DNA from 3 places in the Clostridioides sp. LIBA-6622 genome. Region 1 is predicted to be linked to each of the others. Evidence: riboswitches for the same ligand, from Rfam matches in the RefSeq annotation. Region 1 holds a riboswitch; each other region holds the start of a gene.
What was found. A riboswitch is a leader RNA that binds a small molecule or an ion and turns the genes downstream of it on or off. The one in region 1 is predicted to bind cobalamin.
Positions count from the first base shown of each region.

Region 2: it holds a riboswitch for cobalamin, as region 1 does, so the genes downstream of both, ACTG47_RS02220 (energy-coupling factor ABC transporter permease) here and ACTG47_RS16120 (ABC transporter substrate-binding protein) in region 1, are expected to answer to the same signal.
Region 3: it holds a riboswitch for cobalamin, as region 1 does, so the genes downstream of both, ACTG47_RS18270 (cobyric acid synthase) here and ACTG47_RS16120 (ABC transporter substrate-binding protein) in region 1, are expected to answer to the same signal.

Region 1 covers NZ_CP196998.1:3,450,147-3,456,182, reverse strand. The annotation lists gene ACTG47_RS16135 (UxaA family hydrolase) at 1-953, shown strand, start outside; gene ACTG47_RS16130 (fumarylacetoacetate hydrolase family protein) at 1,003-1,905, shown strand; gene ACTG47_RS16125 (dihydrodipicolinate synthase family protein) at 1,987-2,880, shown strand; cobalamin riboswitch at 3,016-3,198, shown strand; gene ACTG47_RS16120 (ABC transporter substrate-binding protein) at 3,426-4,556, shown strand; gene ACTG47_RS16115 (FecCD family ABC transporter permease) at 4,629-5,654, shown strand; gene ACTG47_RS16110 (ABC transporter ATP-binding protein) at 5,657-6,036, shown strand, end outside.
Region 2 covers NZ_CP196998.1:394,506-400,541, reverse strand. The annotation lists gene ACTG47_RS02240 (DUF3553 domain-containing protein) at 1-781, opposite strand, end outside; gene ACTG47_RS02235 (energy-coupling factor ABC transporter ATP-binding protein) at 1,034-1,852, opposite strand; gene cbiQ (cobalt ECF transporter T component CbiQ) at 1,845-2,543, opposite strand; gene ACTG47_RS02225 (energy-coupling factor ABC transporter substrate-binding protein) at 2,546-2,830, opposite strand; gene ACTG47_RS02220 (energy-coupling factor ABC transporter permease) at 2,820-3,572, opposite strand; cobalamin riboswitch at 3,756-3,948, opposite strand; gene ACTG47_RS02215 (vWA domain-containing protein) at 4,081-5,856, opposite strand; gene ACTG47_RS02210 (AAA family ATPase) at 5,870-6,036, opposite strand, start outside.
Region 3 covers NZ_CP196998.1:3,922,561-3,928,596, forward strand. The annotation lists gene ACTG47_RS18255 (pyridoxal phosphate-dependent aminotransferase) at 1-618, opposite strand, end outside; gene cbiB (adenosylcobinamide-phosphate synthase CbiB) at 650-1,621, opposite strand; gene ACTG47_RS18265 (cobyrinic acid a,c-diamide synthase CobB) at 1,622-2,998, opposite strand; gene ACTG47_RS18270 (cobyric acid synthase) at 3,038-4,552, opposite strand; cobalamin riboswitch at 4,668-4,846, opposite strand; gene ACTG47_RS18275 (histidine phosphatase family protein) at 4,902-5,516, opposite strand; gene cobS (adenosylcobinamide-GDP ribazoletransferase) at 5,537-6,036, opposite strand, start outside.

The sequences.
Region 1 (6,036 bases):
CAAATCCAAATGTATATGGGGTAATAGTTGTTTCTTTAGGATGTGAAAATTGTCAGAATGATTTGGTAGTCGATGCAATAAAAGAGAGAACAAATAAGCCAATAAAAACTCTTGTAATACAGGAAGAACATGGAACCTTGAAAACTATAGAAAAGGCAGTTCGTTATGCTAGAGAAATGGCTCAAGAGGCGTCTTTGCTTAGAAAAGAAGAATTTCCAATATCTGAAATTATACTAGGAACTGAGTGTGGAGGGTCTGACCCAACAAGTGGATTAGCAGCAAATCCACTAATAGGTGAATTAAGTGATAAGTTGGTTGATTTAGGAGCAACATCAATTTTAAGTGAAACTACTGAGTTTATAGGAGCAGAACATATATTAGCTAGAAGAGCAGTAAATGAAGAAGTAAAAGAGAAAATATTACATATAGTACATAGATATGAAAATTCATTAAAATTAGTTGGAGAAGAGGTAAGAGAAGGAAATCCATCTCCTGGAAATATAGCTGGTGGTTTAACAAGTCTTGAAGAAAAGTCACTAGGTTGTATACATAAAGGTGGTCATAGACCAATAAGTGAAGTATATGATTATGCTAAACAAATTGATAAAAAAGGTCTTGTTATAATGGATACACCTGGGAATGATGCTTCATCTGTTGCTGGTATGGTTGCAGGAGGAGCTCAGATAGTAGTATTTAGTACAGGTAGAGGAACTCCATCAGGAAATCCAATAGCTCCAGTAATAAAGATAACTGGAAATAAAATAACTTTTGCAAATATGGAAGATAATATGGATTTTGACGCTAGCCCAGTCATATATGGTCCACAAACAATGGAAGAATTAACAGATGATTTATTAAATATGATTGTAGATGTAGCAAATGGAAAACAATCAAAAGCAGAGTCTCTTGGATATACTGAAATGGCAATAGCTAGAGTATGTAACTATGTATAAGATTTAAGTAAAAAACTGAATACATAGAATTTTAATAAAGGATGAGATTATGAAGTTTGTCAGTTTTACTGAAGGAAAAAATGAATGTAAAAGGATAGGAATTTTTTCTAAAGATGAATTATTTATTGTAGACATTAAATCCTTAAATCTTAGTAAATCTTTTAAGGATTTAAATGATTTAATTAAAAATATATCTAAAAGCGATATTATTAAACTAAAAAGTATTATAAAGGAAGGTAAATTCCACAATTATGATGCTTTTAAAAGAGAAGAATGTACTATACATGTTCCTATAGAAAAACCTATACATGATATTTTATGTGTGGGAGTGAACTATAAGGACCATCTTGAAGAAACTCAAACTCACTTTGATGATAGCTTTGAAGAACCCAAAAAAACAGTTTATTTTACAAAACGTGTGACAAAGGCGATAGGTCCAGAAGATGATATAGATGGTCATTTTGATATCAATAGTCAATTAGACTATGAAGTTGAACTTGGAGTAGTAATAGGTAAAACAGGTGTTAACATTAAAAAAGAAGAAGTCGAAGATTATATCTTTGGATACACTGTTATAAATGATATTTCTGCTAGAAAGTTACAAAAAGAGCATGTTCAATGGTTTAGAGGAAAGGGTTTAGATACATTTACATCTTTAGGTCCATGTATCTTACATAAAAGTGCCATTTCTTTTCCTATAAAACTTAAGGTATGCAGTAGAGTAAATGGTGAAGAAAGACAAAATTCTAATACAAGGTTATTCATATCAGACATTTCAGACATGGTTTCAGAACTTTCAAAAGGTATGACTTTAGAGGCTGGAGATATTATAGCTACAGGCACACCTTCTGGAGTTGGTATGGGGTTTTCACCTCCTCGATACATGAGTAGTGGAGATGTGATTGAATGTGAGATTGAAGGTATTGGAATTTTAAGAAATTACATTAAGTAAATGTTTTAATATAGCTAATGTTAAGACAAAACCTGAATGTATTAAACGAACATATTAAAATAAATTTTAGGAGTTTAAATTATGAAAGCAGAATTTTTGACACCAGTGGTTACAATATTTGATGAAAAAGGAAATTTAGATAAAGAAGGAAATAAGAAAGTATACGAACATCTTATAGATGGCGGTGTAGATGGTCTAGTTATAATGGGAAGCACTGGAGAGTTCTTTAATATGTCCATGGATATGCAAAAAGAACTTATAGACTTAGTAATTAGTCATGTTAATAAGAGAGTAAAAGTGTTTATAGGGACAAGCCGTATGAGTATAAAAGAATCTATAGAGCTTTCAAATTATGCGCATAATAGTGGAGCTGATGGAGTTATGATAATAAGTCCTTACTATTTCTCTCTTGATGATGACAGTATTGAGTTGTTTTATAGTGAAATAGCTAAAAACACAGAAGCTGAAATATATCTATACAATTATCCAGATAGAACTGGTTATGATTTGAGTCCAGAACTTACATTAAAACTTGTAAAAAAACATAAAAATATAGTTGGTTATAAGGATACAGTAACTTTGATGGGACACACTAGAGACTTAATAAATACTATGAAAGCAGAGTTCCCAAATTTTAAGATATACAGTGGTTATGATGAAAACTTTATACATAATGTAATGTCTGGGGGAGCAGGTTGTATAGGAGGTTTATCAAATTTAATTCCAGAAGTTTGCTCAAAATGGGCAGAAGCTTATAATAATAGAGATATGGACAAGGTTATAGAAATTCAAAAATATATCAACAAAGCAATGGATTTTTATTTAATAACAAACCCATTCATACCAGCAATGAAAAAAGCTATGAACATAAGAGGATTACAAGTAAGTGATTATATGACTGCACCTTTTATAAAACCAAATGAAAATCAAGTATGTGAGATTAAAAGATTGATGAATGAATTAAATATATGCTAACTGCTTAATTAGATATATAGCAAAAAAATAAAGAGTGCTTTAAAATGATTTTTATAGTCATTTTAAAGCACTCTTTATTTTATATGTAAAATCAACCTTGCAAAGTGACCAACAATAAACTACAATTATCTTAATAAAAATTAAATAATATTAGGGTACTAGATTAGTTTAATAGGGAAAGTGATGTAAATTCACTACAGCCCCCGCTACTGTATACGGATACGAAATCAAAATCCACTGAGATTTATATTAAATTTTGGGAAGGGTGATAGAGGAAAAGCCGTGAGTCAGGAGACCTGCCCAGTATTACATAGGTGCAATTTAGGGTGGAAATTGTAATTTATAATAAAATGAAATATCAATTCATTTTTTGTAAAGTTGATATATAAACTTCTCCTTTCTAAATTAGGAGAAGTTTTTTATTTTATTAAACGGTTATAATTATTAAAGATGACTTTAATATAGTTTTAATAAGAAATATTTTAAAAATGTATGTTATTAAAGTTTTTAACCACTTATAAAAATAAAATATTGGAGTGAAAGAGATGAAATGTAAAGTAAATGTTTTAAAGCAATTTTTTCTAATTATCATGATAGTTTTTTTAGTAGGAGGTCTTATAGGATGTAGTAAAAATGATAAAGATAATGCACAAGTTAGTAGTGGTAAGAAGTTAGAATTAAAATATGCAAGTGGATTTAGTGTTGAGGATTTGGAGGATGGAATTAAAAAAGTAACTGATGGAGATAAAAGAGAACTAATTTTAATACCTAAAAAAATTGAAATTCCTGAAAAATATAAAAATGCTAATATAGTTAGAACACCTGTAGATAATGTCTTAATAGCATCTACAACACAAGCTTGCTCTCTAAGAACAATAGGTGAGTTAGATAGTATAAAAGCAGTAACAACAGAAGAACAGTATTGGACTATTAAAGAAATTAAAGATTTAATGAAGGATGGAAAGATACATTATGTTGGTTCAAACTTAGCACCAGATTATGAAAAAATAGTAGACTTAAATCCTGATTTGACTATAGTGAGTAGTGGCTTGTCAGAAGCTGATACAAAATTTATTGATAAACTAAAAGAATTAGGACTTAATTATGTTGTAGATAATGAATATAAAGAGCAAAACCCATTTGGAAGAATGGAGTGGACAAGTTTAATAGCTGCATTTTATGATAAAGAAGATATAGCAACTAGTGAGTTGAATAAAACAGTGCAAAAGGTAGAAGAAGTAAGCAAAAAAATAAAAAACAAAAGCAAGCCTAAGGTAGTATGGGCATCTGTATATGAAGGAAATGCTTATGTAGCACCTAAAGATTCATATGTAGATAATATGATAAGAATGGCTGGTGGAATAAATGCATGTGCTTCAATAGATTCAAATGAAGGAAGAGTGAGTATTGAACAACTACATGAAGTTGCAAAAGATGCAGATATATTTGTATACTCATCAAGTTCAGATTATGCACCAAACTTAGATTCTATAAAATCTAGTGCACCTATATTGGCTGATTTGGATGTTGTGAAAAATGGTAACTTATGGGTGTTTGCACCAGATTATTATCAATCAGTAGATAAGACAGATGAATTAATAGTAGATTTAGTTGAGATGTTTCATCCAGGGACTACAGACGAAAAAATTAAGCATTATATAAATTATGATAAATAATATAGAATACGACACTAAAAGATGAGTTTTATGGATTTTAGTTAATATAGATTTGTTAAGAGGGGTATATAAATGGATTTTATCAATAAAATGAGAATAAAGAATACTACAATATTTATAGGACTAATTATAGGTATGATACTTACTTTTTTAGTGTGTGTAGCATTTGGCTCTGTAAAAATTGAGTTTAAAGAAATAATAGATGTTGTATTAAGAGGTATGGACAATACAGAACATTATAAAATAATATACAATATAAGGATTCCAAGAGTACTTGCAACCATGATGGGTGGAGCTTGTTTAGCAGTATCAGGAATCTTACTACAGATATTTTTTAAGAATCCAATAGTTGAACCATATATATTAGGTGTATCTTCAGGTTCTACCTTATCAGTAGCACTTATGCTTTTGGGTGGATATACATTAGGGTTCGAAAATGTAACTTCAATGAGTATATTTGTGGCAGCATTTATAGGAGCTTTGATTGTAATGTCTGTTGTAATTTTATTTGCAAGTAAGGTAAAGAATATAACAACTCTTTTAATAATAGGAATTATGACCGGATATGTGTGTAGTGGTATAACTAATGTACTACAATCATTTGCAAATAGCGAAAAATTAAAGGAATTTACTGTTTGGTCTATGGGAAGTTTTTCTGGATTTACTTGGGAGAAAGTAGAGATACTTATATTGATTGGTGTGTTAGGTCTTTTAATGAGTATATTTATAATAAAACCTCTAAATGCTTTTTTATTAGGAGAAGAGTACGCTAAAAGTATTGGTATAAATATAAAATTTTTTAGAGTTTTGGTAGTATTTATATCTAGTATACTAGCTGCAGTAGTATCAGCATTTGCAGGTCCTATAGGATTTATTGGACTTGCAGTACCACAAATTTCGAAATTGATATTTAAGACATCAGACAATAGAGTATTGATACCAGTGGTAATCTTTTTAGGAAGTATAGTTACAGCTCTTTGTGATTTAATATCAAGAGTAATTTTATCACCAGTGGAGTTACCAATAAGTACAATAACATCTTTATTAGGTGCACCAATTGTAGTAATCCTATTGATGAGAAGGAAGGACAGGTCTTAGATATGTTGAAAACTAATAATTTAAGTGTAGGATATAATAAAAGAGTAGTTGTGAGTGATATAAATATAGAGGTAAAAAATGGAGAAATATTATGTCTTTTAGGAAGTAATGGTGCTGGAAAAACTACTATATTAAGGTCTTTATCTAAACTTATAACGCCAATAAAAGGGGATATATATTTAAATGACATAGATGTAAATCATATATCAAGAAAGGCATTATCGAAAAAAATGGCTTTAGTACTTACAAATAGATTATTAGGCGATTTAATGACTGTACAAGATATAGTTAATATAGGAAGGTATCCATATACAGGATTTTTTGGTAGCTTATCTAAAAAAGATTTAATACTGGTAGATGAAGCATTAGAATCTGTAGATGC
Region 2 (6,036 bases), 1.1 Mb from region 1:
TTCTTATATCTGCACCTCTCCATCCATAAATACTTTGGTCATCATCTCCAACAACACAAATATTTTGATGTTCTCTTGCTAATAATTTTATCAGTTCGTACTGAGCTTTACTTGTATCTTGGTACTCATCTACCATTATGTATCTAAATCTACTTCTATAATATGCTAAAACTTCTTCATTAGCCTTAAAAAGCTCTACAGTTTTTAGTATTAAATCATCAAAATCAAGTGCACTATTTCTTTTTAAACGGTCTTGATATAATGCATAAATATCTGCAATCTTAACCATTCTATTATCTGCCATATTAATGTCTTTAAACTGTTTTGGAGTATAAAGCTTATCTTTTGCTCCTGAAATAGCACTAATAACTGCTTTTGGCTCAAACACCTTATCACTTAAATTTAGTTCTTTAAGACAGTCTTTAACCAATGTAACTTGGTCTGCTGCATCATAAATTACAAAACTTCTGTTGTAACCAATCTTATTTATATCTTTTCTTAGTATACGAACACAGCAGGAATGGAATGTACTTATCCACATTTCCTTAGTCTCAGAACCTATATTTTGTTCAACTCTCTCTCTCATTTCATTTGCAGCTTTGTTTGTAAATGTTATAGCTAATATATTTGGTGGTTGCACACCTTTATCTTCTATAAGGTATGCCATTCTTGTTGTTAATACCTTAGTTTTACCTGAACCAGCTCCAGCCAGTATAAGTACTGGACCTTCAGTCTTTTCTACTGCTTCTCTTTGAGCAGGATTTAATGTATCTAAATTCATATTTCTCCTCCTGTTAACAGCCATAAATATATTTTAATCTAAAATATGAATTACTTCAAATTATAATTATGTATTATACTAATAGATTATTTCCAATATATTACAATTAAATAACACTTTTTCATATAATTTATTTTACTATTTAATAAAAAAAATAACCTTATGATTTGGGGAATCATAAGGCACCTTTAAGGGGTCTAGGTTAAGGGTTATTATATAAATCTATTTTTTTAAAATAGGTTTAGGGCTTAATTATTTGTTTGTATTAAGTTCTCTTTCTTTCCAGTACTTATACAAATCTTCTTCTTTCTTAAATAAAGGTAAATTCATATTTTTGTGTACCTTTACTAGCCATGGGGATTCTAAGCCAGCTTGTATAATGTTATTTTCATTTACAAATACATTTTCTGCCTTTCCTTCATCAATTAAAATCCCCTTATCCAATACATATATGTAATCACATATTTCATACATTAAATTCATATCATGACTGGATATTACTATTTTTATATTATTTTTATTCAATCCCTTTATTATATCTACAATAGACCTAGTACTTACTGGGTCTAAACCAGCTGTAGGCTCATCAAGCAATATAATTTCATTTTCCATTGCTATAACTGATGCTATTGCTACTCTTTTTTTCTGACCATAACTTAAAAAATGTACTGGTCTATCTATAAAATCTATTCCATTAACAGCTACTAGAGCTTTGTTTATTCTCTCTTTAATTGTTTTTTCATCTATACCAATATTTCTCATTGCAAATGCTATATCGTCGTATACTTTTGAATAGAAAATTTGTTTTTCTGGGTCTTGAAAGACAATACCCACATTTTTTCTAAGATTATACAAACTTTTCTTATCATATTTTAATTTTTCTTCTTTAAAAAGAATTTCTCCAGATGTAGGTTTTAATATACCCATTAAATTCATAAATAATGTTGATTTTCCTGAACCATTTGAACCTATTATACCTATAACATTTCCCTTTGAGAAATCCATATTAATGTTTAATAATGCATTGGCATTCTTTTCATATTGATAAGTTAAATTATTTATTTTAAACATCATTATCCCCTACTATGTGAAATTTACCATCATACAATTTTATGTCTAATGATATGCACATATCATCATACCTTGTCATAAGTCTTTTGTACAGCATACTTCCAAGAATTCCTAAGGATTTATATGAAGTTTTTAAATTTATGTACCCAAATCTTAGTTCTTGTGATTTATATATTTCTGAAAATTCTTCTAAAAATATGAATATAAACCTATATATTAACATTGATAGCTCAACAAAAGTATCAGGTAAATGCATTTTTTTAAAGAAGAATATTAATTGATTAAAAGGTGTTGTAAGTATACAAAAGTACACGCAAGTCAAACAAGACATAGCTCTAAATAACACATGAACAGACATGTCAATAGATGCTTCTGATATCCCTATATTGAAACTAAAAATTTCAAAACTGTATAATAAGTCTGCTTTATTAAAAGATATATTTACAAGAGTTATTCCTATACTAAGAAATAAAAAGTACATTGGTATTCTAAGTAATTTTAAATAATTTTTTAAATCTATTCCAGCCACACAAACAACTAGAATACTCATTAAAACCATAATTCCACTTAAAACAAATATATTTTTTATTACCATAGAAGCAATCAGAAAGATTACTCCTATGGCTACTTTTTTATTTGGATTTACTTTACTTAATCTATTTGTATATGCATATTTATCAATTATAAGCATAATTAACTTCTCTTTCCTTTTTGAACACCTAATATGTATCCTATTACACCAGCACCTAATGCTGCTTGTGCAGAGAATAATAAACTTTCTATTTCTCCACTTGGTGGCTCATATGGGCTACTAAACCATGGTTCATAATCTGGATTTATCTTAGTAATTTCACTTTCAGCTTGACCATCTGCTCCTCCATATTCAGCTCCTGAGTTAACAAGTAATGGAAATATGATAAGAGCCACTACTAATAAAAGTAGTAATATATTAGTTTTCGTTTTTGTTTTAGCACTCATTAGCTTTAACTCCTTTATCATTATTTTCTAGTATGCTTTTTTCTCCATTTTCTGTAACTAAATTATATACAATTACAGTAAGTATACCTTCTGCTATTGCTATTGGTATTTGAGTCATAAAGAAAATTCCTAAAAACTTAATTGCTGAAGCCATCACTCCACCTGATGGGTCTGGAAAAGCCAGTGCTAACTGTATCGAAGTTATTGTATATGTAGCCAAATCTCCTAATGCTGCGGCAAGAAATACTGGTATTGCATTATTTCCATCTTTTTTCTTTAATGCTTTAAATATTAAGAATGATATAATTGGTCCTATAATAGCCATTGAAAAAGCATTAGCTCCTAAAGTAGTTATTCCTCCATGTGCTAATAATAATGCTTGGAATATTAGAACTATAGTTCCAAGAACAAACATTACACTTGGTCCAAACATTATTGCTCCAAGACCTACTCCAGTAGGATGTGAACAACTTCCTGTTACTGAAGGTATTTTTAGTGCTGACAACACAAACACAAATGCTCCACATAGTGCTAATAATACTTTCTTTTTAGGGTCTTGCTTTACTATTTTTCCTATCGATTTTAGTCCTACTAAGAAAAATGGTATAAATATAACTCCCCATGCTATAGACCATTTTACTGGTAAGTACCCTTCCATTATGTGCATTGCATTCGATGTAACTGGAGTTAAAATGATTAACATAAGTGCAGCTATAACCCCTAATTTGATATTTTGTTTCATTTTACTATCCCCTCTCTCCCTTTCTAATAATTAAAATATAAATAATATATGTCTGATTTATTTTAAAAATAAAAAAGCCTAACTCGATGGCTAGGCTTCTAATTTTCGACAATTTAAATACAAACACATAAAATAAACATATCTGTATAATTATTATAAGAAACTTTCTCCATCCCCGAAGAAATTACTTTAATATTTTAGGCAGGTCTCCTGACTTAGCTTCTTCCTACTCCTCTTCCTTCCCATGAAATATAAAAATATATCATCATAGTGGCTAACAAAAGTTTCGTCTGCATCACAGTAGCGGGGGCTGTAAAGGAATTTAACCTTTTTCCCTATTAATCTTGCTTGAAGAACCTATAATATTATATATTTAATTGTTAAATTATTCTTAAAACATTTTCTATATAAATCATTGTATACCTTTTCTGTGAAAATTTCTACATTTTTTACAGATTTTATTCATTTTTATATTTTTATGTATATAAATTATTTTTTATACTCTTGGTTAATTTCTAATTATCTTCTTTAAATACATTGAAACCACATCAGAAAATCTAGTTATATCTCTCGAATATATAAAATCATTTCCATATATTAATCTTTCAGCTTCAAGTTCTGATTCTTTCCCTGTAAACACTCCTAATACCAATATATTTTGTTTCCTAGCCTTTCTAACTTCATTAGCTGTGTCTCTCAAACCAACTATACCCCTATAAGCTTTTTCTCCTCTTAAAGTTCTCTCACTATTTTTTCCTATCTTTACATCATTTGGTCTTCCATCACTAAGAACTATCAAAATTTTATTTTCTTCATCTCTATTTATTAGACCACTACATATAGATTTTATAGCCAAGCCATCTCGATTATTACCAGCGCAAAAGTATTCAAATATATTTTCACTATTTTTTAAACTATCATCATAATCTTTAAATCTTTTTAATATTGTATAGTCTAAAAAACTAGAAAATCCAATAACTCTATTTGGTATGCCAACTTCTGTTAAAGCATTTGCAATTATATACGCTTGAATTGCTACATTTCCTTGATTTCTACTTTGAGAACCACTTGCATCTAATAATATATCAATAACATATTTTCCTTTTTCATTTTCTATGTCTTTGTAAAATATTTTATTATTATTACTTCTACCCACTCTCCAAGCTCTATTTGCTAATATAGTTCCACAATCAGAGTATACTCTTGTTTTGGCATTTTCTTCTATCAAAATTCTAGCTAGACTTTCTTTTAATCTCTTTATCTGCTGTCTATACATTCTAGCATTTTCTCTAAATTTTCCTAAATTATTTTCTTTTTGCCTTGTTACATATTTTAACTGGAATACATTATTACACTCACTTCTAAGAACTCCATCTGTAAAGTGTATTCTGCACCCTTCATGAACATTTCTACAATTTTGTGTTTCAATCTTTTTAATTTCACCTTTACTCAAATAAGTTTTTCCATAATAATGTTCTATCTTTGAATATATTTTATTTGCTGTCTCTTCATCAACATATATAACCCTGTCTGCTGAATTGCTAGATTGAGAATCCTCAAAATCTCCTACTCCCTCTATAAGCATAGATGAAGATATAGAGTCTATGTCACTTTCAATAATATTTTCTTCTTCTTCACTATAAAGTTCTTCATACATAAAGTCAGCAAATGTATCAAAATTTACTTCAACATCTTTCACATTATTTTCATCATATGTAGAACCACTTTCTTCTGCATTTAATATATATTCAAAATAAGTTAAATATATAACATCTAATGCTTTTAAAACCTCCATAATATCTTGATTTGTATCTATATTCTGTATGTCATTAACTATTCTTCTAGTTAGACTATCTAGTGCTGGATGCTTGTCCATATTATAAAGTACAAAGGCATATTTGATTTTATCCATGATATTATCATTATGTATTTTGGTAAAACGTGAAACAATATCCTTATAAGCATTTTTTCTTATATCTTCTATTCCTGGTCTGTCTTTAATAGCCTTTTCTTCAACTATTGTATTTAATATAACTTGAATCAAACCTAATATAATATCTTTGTCATATCCTTTTCGAATTCTATTTGTGAGGTATTTTTTCACTATGTCCCAATCTACATACTTTCTTCTAGCACCTGCAATTATTGCAAAATACAGACCTATCTCTTTTGAAGAATAATCTTTTTCTGATATATCTATACTTTCATTATAATCTCCAGCTATTGTCCAAGATAAGTTATTGGCTCTGTTTTCAAATTCATAATCATCATATATCCATTTCATAATCTCACCTATATTAAATATGACTTATTGGAAATACATCTATACTCTCCCATTTATTAGGTATTCTAGTTTTAATTACATCTCCAACCATTTCTTTCTCATATATATCGAAAGTCTTCCCTGTAAGCCCCATATTAATTGCAAGAGTTGGTTTCAATCCCCTTCTTATAGTTTTAAGTG
Region 3 (6,036 bases), 470 kb from region 1:
AATTATGAATATATTTTTGTTTGATTCTATATATTTGACTAAGCTATATTCATTTTCATCTTCGACAAATTCCATAAAAGTTTCATCAATTATTAACAGCTTATTATATTGACCTAATAGATAAACAAGTTCCTTTAAGTCTTGAACATTTCCACTAGGATTATTTGGGTTGCATATAAATAAGCTATCGAATTTTTCAATGTTATTTTTTATTATATCTATATCAATTTTAAAGTTATTTTCTGAATCTAACTCTAAATCTATAATATCTAGATTGTTTAACTTAGCACTTCTTCTATATTCTGAAAATGTAGGATTTATTATAGCTAATCTTTTTTTAAGACTCTTCATAAGCAAATAAATCACTTCTGTAGCACCATTTCCAGGTATTATAAAGTTTGAATTTATACCTATATATTTTGATATATTTTCTCTCAGGTTTGTATAGTTTATATCTGGATAATTCCTACACTCTTCCAATCCTTTTAAAATGTATCTTTCTAAATTTGGTAATACATTTGGATTTATATTTGAACTAAAATCTATTATTTCTTTTGGGTCTTTCCCATATAATTTCGCCATTTCATCTACATTGGCACCATGCCCTAAATCCTTCATCTATGTCCCCCTTAAGTTCGCAAACCATCATTTATATAATTAATTTAATTAAAATCATCCTACATAACACATATACTAGTGTAAATACCAATATAGATGTAAACGAAGATGCATACATAATTTTATTCGTTTTAATTATATCCTCTTTATCTATTTCTCTAAGCTTATCCCCTATTGTTGGCTTATATACTTTTTCCCCAAAATAAAAGTTAGTACCTCCTAGTTGGATTCCTAAAGCACCAGATACTGCACCCTCTGAAAAAGCACAATTTGGACTTTTATGATTCTTTCTATCTCTAATAGATATTTTAAAACAATTCCTATAGTTATAATGTAAAAAGAAGCTTCCAATAGTCATAAGGACAATAGATATTCTGGCTGGTATATAATTAGCTATATCATCAATCTTAGCAGAAGCAAAGCCAATATCTTTATATTTTTCATTTTTATACCCAACAGTTGAATCTAATGTATTTATAGCTTTATATGCCATAGCAAGCGGTGCTCCTCCAATAAATGCATAAAACATAGGTGCAATTATACCATCTACAGTATTTTCTGCAACAGTTTCTACAGTTGCCCTTATTATCTCAGATTCACTTAGATTAGTAGTATCTCTACCTACTATATAAGATAACTGGGTTCTAGATTTTTCTATATCTCCAGTTTTTAATACATCATAAATTTTTAATGCTTCATCTTTCAAACATTTTGTAGCTAGTGTTGTATAAATTATAAAACCATTTACTACAACACTCAATAATCCATTAAAACTAAATAACTTCACTATAGCATAGGTTATTAAATAAGTTATTCCAACAGTTATAAACCATAATATAAATCCGCCAAACTTTAACTGCTTATCACTCTTAAAGACTTTTCTTATCATATCTTGAGTAAAATTTATAAGTTTACCAATAAACCTCACTGGATGAGGAAAAGAATATGGGTCTCCTACAATTAAATCTGTCACATACCCTATATAAATAGATAAAATATTCATTTACTTATTTCCTTTATTTAAAAAATTTTCTATACAGTTTAAATTATTATAAAAATGCGTATGAAGATATGTGGCTAAAGTATTTCCTTTACTATAACCGCCATCCCATTCTTCCACTATAGTTCCATCTCTTTCTTTTTTCATTGAATATGCACATTTTTCATCACTTTCAAATATTGAATGATGAAACTCATGCCCTTTAATAACCTCTCCTTTTTTGGATAAAAGAGTGTTTTCTTTAGCTACACCAATACAGTATCCAAATCTTTTTAAAGAAGATGTCATCTTACTAATTCCACTGAATATACCAACCATATTAAATTCTTGTTCTTCTTGATTCAATAGTTTCTCACCTAGGTACATCAGCCCCCCACATTCTGCATAAATTGGGATGTTATTGTTATGTGCTTCTAATATAGAGGCTCTCATTGACTCATTTGCCTCCAATTCTTTTCCAAATATCTCTGGAAATCCTCCTCCAATATAAATATAATCTGAAGTTGGAACTGATGTATCTTCAAGAGGGCTAAAATAGTTTATCTCCAATCCAAGCTCTTCTAAAAGCTCTATATTTTCTCTATAATAAAAATTAAATGCCTTATCATATGCTATAGCTATTGATTTATTCTTAACATGCTTTTTTATTTCATTACCTTCTATCAAAGTTTGAAAATCAAAATCACTCTCAAACTCATCACTTTCTGAAATTTCAATTATTCTATCAATATCTATATAACTTTCAATTTCATCAGCTAAAGTGTAAAATTTTTCTCTTAAAGATTTCATCTCCACACTAGGAACCAATCCTAAATGTCTAGACTCTAAAGAAAATTTATTATTTGGAGGAAAATATCCCAATACTTCAACATTACAGTATTTCTCTATAGAGTTCTTAATTATTTGATAATGGCTATTAGTCTTAACATTATTTACTATGACACCTTTTATATTTACATCTTTATCTAATTCCTTATATCCTAGCACCATAGCAGCACTAGATGCCGCCATAGATTTCCCATTTATAACTAATATAACAGGTGATTTTAACACCTTCGAAGTATGTGAGCTTGTACAGTTATCTAAATCTATTCCAAAACCATCATACAACCCCATAACACCTTCTATTACTGATATGTCTGCATCTTTTGAGGATTTATTTACTATATACTTTATTTTTTCATCATCTAACATATAAGAATCTAGATTTCTGGAATGTCTTCCAGTTATAAAAGTGTGGTATGAAGGGTCTATATAGTCTGGCCCTACTTTATATGGTTGTACTTTCATATTTCTCTTAACTAAAGCTTGCATTATTCCTAATGAAATTGTCGTCTTGCCTACTCCACTACTAGTACCCGCAATTAAAATTTTTTTCATAATACACCTCCTACCTAAATTATAAATACAGAATAATTATTATTTCATAATCTCATATATTTTCTTCATATCTAAATGTTCTCTTAAAAAATCAGCCAATTTATCATATTCTTTATCTTTGAATTCATCAAAAGAATTTACCTTGCTTTCTAATTCTTGTAGACCCTTTTTCTTCCTTATGTTATTTAAAATTGTTCTTGTAAAACTTATTTCATCAAAAATTCCATGAATATAAGTTCCAATTATATTACCATCTTTATTTATACTTCCTTCAGTGTAGTTCACTTCTTCGTCTAATTTTTTTGTTATCAAATCTAAGCTTCTTACACCATCACCTCGATTTGTAATACCCATATGAATTTCATAACCTTTTACTTTCTTTCCTTTAAGGTCATTCATATATTCACCCGTACATTCAACAATAGTAGCTTCTACCTGCGTAGTAGTCTTTACTTTTTCAAATATTGTTTCTGTATCTAAGAGACCTATACCATCAACTTCTTCAATTTCACTCTCAACATGATAAGGGTCTTTTAATTTCTTACCTAGCATTTGATAACCACCACATATACCAAATATCAATTTACCCTGACCATGTAAATTTTTAATTTGTGATTCAAGACCACTTTTTCTTATATATGTTAAATCATCTATAGTACTTTTAGTTCCAGGTATTATTACTATATCTGGATTTCCTAAAGATTCTCCATAATCTACATACCTGATACTTACATCTTCTTGTGTTTCAAATATATTGAAATCTGTAAAGTTTGACATGTGGGGAGTTCTAATTATTTCTATGTGTATGTCACCTTTATTCATTTTTTTCTTAAATCTAGTAGTCACACTATCCTCATCTTCTATTTTTATATCTGTATAAGGAACTACTCCTATAACAGGTACTTTTATGATGTCTTCTAGCATCTTTACTCCATCTTGTAAAAGCTCTTTTTTTCCTCTAAATTTATTAATTATTACACCTTTTACTCTTTTTTTCTCATCTTCATTTAATAAAAGCATTGTCCCTACTAATGAGGCGAATACTCCTCCCCTATCAATATCTCCAACTATTATTACAGGTGCATCTGCTATTTCTGCCATACCCATATTAGATATATCTCTATCTTTTAAATTTATCTCTGCATTACTGCCTGCACCTTCCATAACTACAATATCATAAGTTGAATTCAAGCTATCAAAAGTATCTTTCAATATATCTACTAATTCTAGTTTGTAATCATGATATTGAGAAGAAGGCATCTCCCCTATAACTTTCCCTCTTACAATAACTTGACTTTTGTTATTTCCAGAAGGTTTTAATAAAACTGGATTCATATCAGCTATTGGCTCTATTTTTGCTGCCTCGGCTTGAAATACTTGTGCTCTTCCCATTTCTAATCCTTCTTTAGTTATAAAGGAATTTAAAGCCATATTTTGAGACTTAAAAGGAGCAACAGTATAACCATCTTGTTTAAATATTCTGCACAAACCTGCTACTAAGATACTTTTACCTACGTTTGATGCCGTTCCTTGTAGCATTATTTTTTTCCCCACTTTCTAACCCCTCCTTGTTAAAATTTACTAAAATTCCAATAAAAAAAGTCCTATTGCTTCTAAAGATAGGACTTTTATACGTATTAATTAAAAATCTTTCACCCCGAAGACCTCTTGTTTTAAATTAAATTAGGCAGGTATCCTGGCTTAACTTCATCCTACTTCTATAACCTTCCCATCAAATTGACAGTGGTATTTATAGTTTCGTTGGTTTCACAGTAGCGGGGGCTGCAAAGGCATCTAACCTTTTTCCCTTTTAACATATAATTAAGAACCTAATTTTAATCTAATATTCTATTTTCATTGATAATTTTACAAATATATATTGTAATGTTTAATTTTGATTAAATTATATAAAGTTTGTAAAATTCATTTTATCTACTACAGTAAAACCACTATTAACTTCTAAAACTGTAATAGATGCATTATCAATTTTAAAGTTCCAATGATATTTATAACTACCAGAAATCAAATGTGTTATTATATTTCTTATTGTTCCTGCATGAGAACATATAAGTATTGTTTTTATATCTGAATGACTATCATTTTCTAAAAGTATATTATCAATTTCTTTTGCCACTCTTTTATAAGAGTCTATAAGACTTTCTCCATTTGGATATCTATAGTTGTTACCTTCTTCTATCATTTTTTCAAACTCTTCGGGATATTTGACTTTAATTTCTTCAAAAGTTATTCCTTCAAAGTCTCCAAAACTAATTTCTCTTAAAGCTCCCTTTTCTTCTATTTCTATTAATTTTAATCTTGATATTTTTTCTATTGTATCCTTGGTGCGTGAAGATGGTGTTGTGTAAATTCGGTCTATATTTTCATGAGTTAGGTATTCAGTAATTTTATCTATTTGCATTTTGCCTTCTTCACTTATACAACTATTTATGTGACCTGATAATCTTCCTTTTTTATTATCATTTGTCAATGCATGTCTTATTAGTATTAATCTTATCACATTATCACCACTTTTTATTTTTAAAAAAACATAAAAATTAACAAATATATATAAATCAAATATACAAGTTCTGAAAGTTCTATTCCACAACCTAATATATCTCCAGTTACTCCATCAATCTTTTTATAGATATGTTTTTTGAACAATGTTATAAATACAAAAACTACTATAGCTGAACCTAATATTTTAATCAATACTATATCAGGTAATAAAAATATAAATTTAGTAATAAGAATAACTATCAATGATGTGTATACTATAGCTGTTATTAACATATTTGTAGTCAGTTTTCCTATAAATAAATTTCCCATTCCTTTTTCTCTTGGTGTCACAGTTTTATATGTCAATAACATTACTCCTAACCTTGCAATCATTGGCATAAATATTATAATCCATAATGAATTATTACTTATTATATTGTATATGAATCCAACCTTTAATAAAAGCACAAACATAATTGCCAAAAGTGAATTTGTACCTAATCTTGAATCTTTCATTATTTCAAGCATTTTTTCTTTAT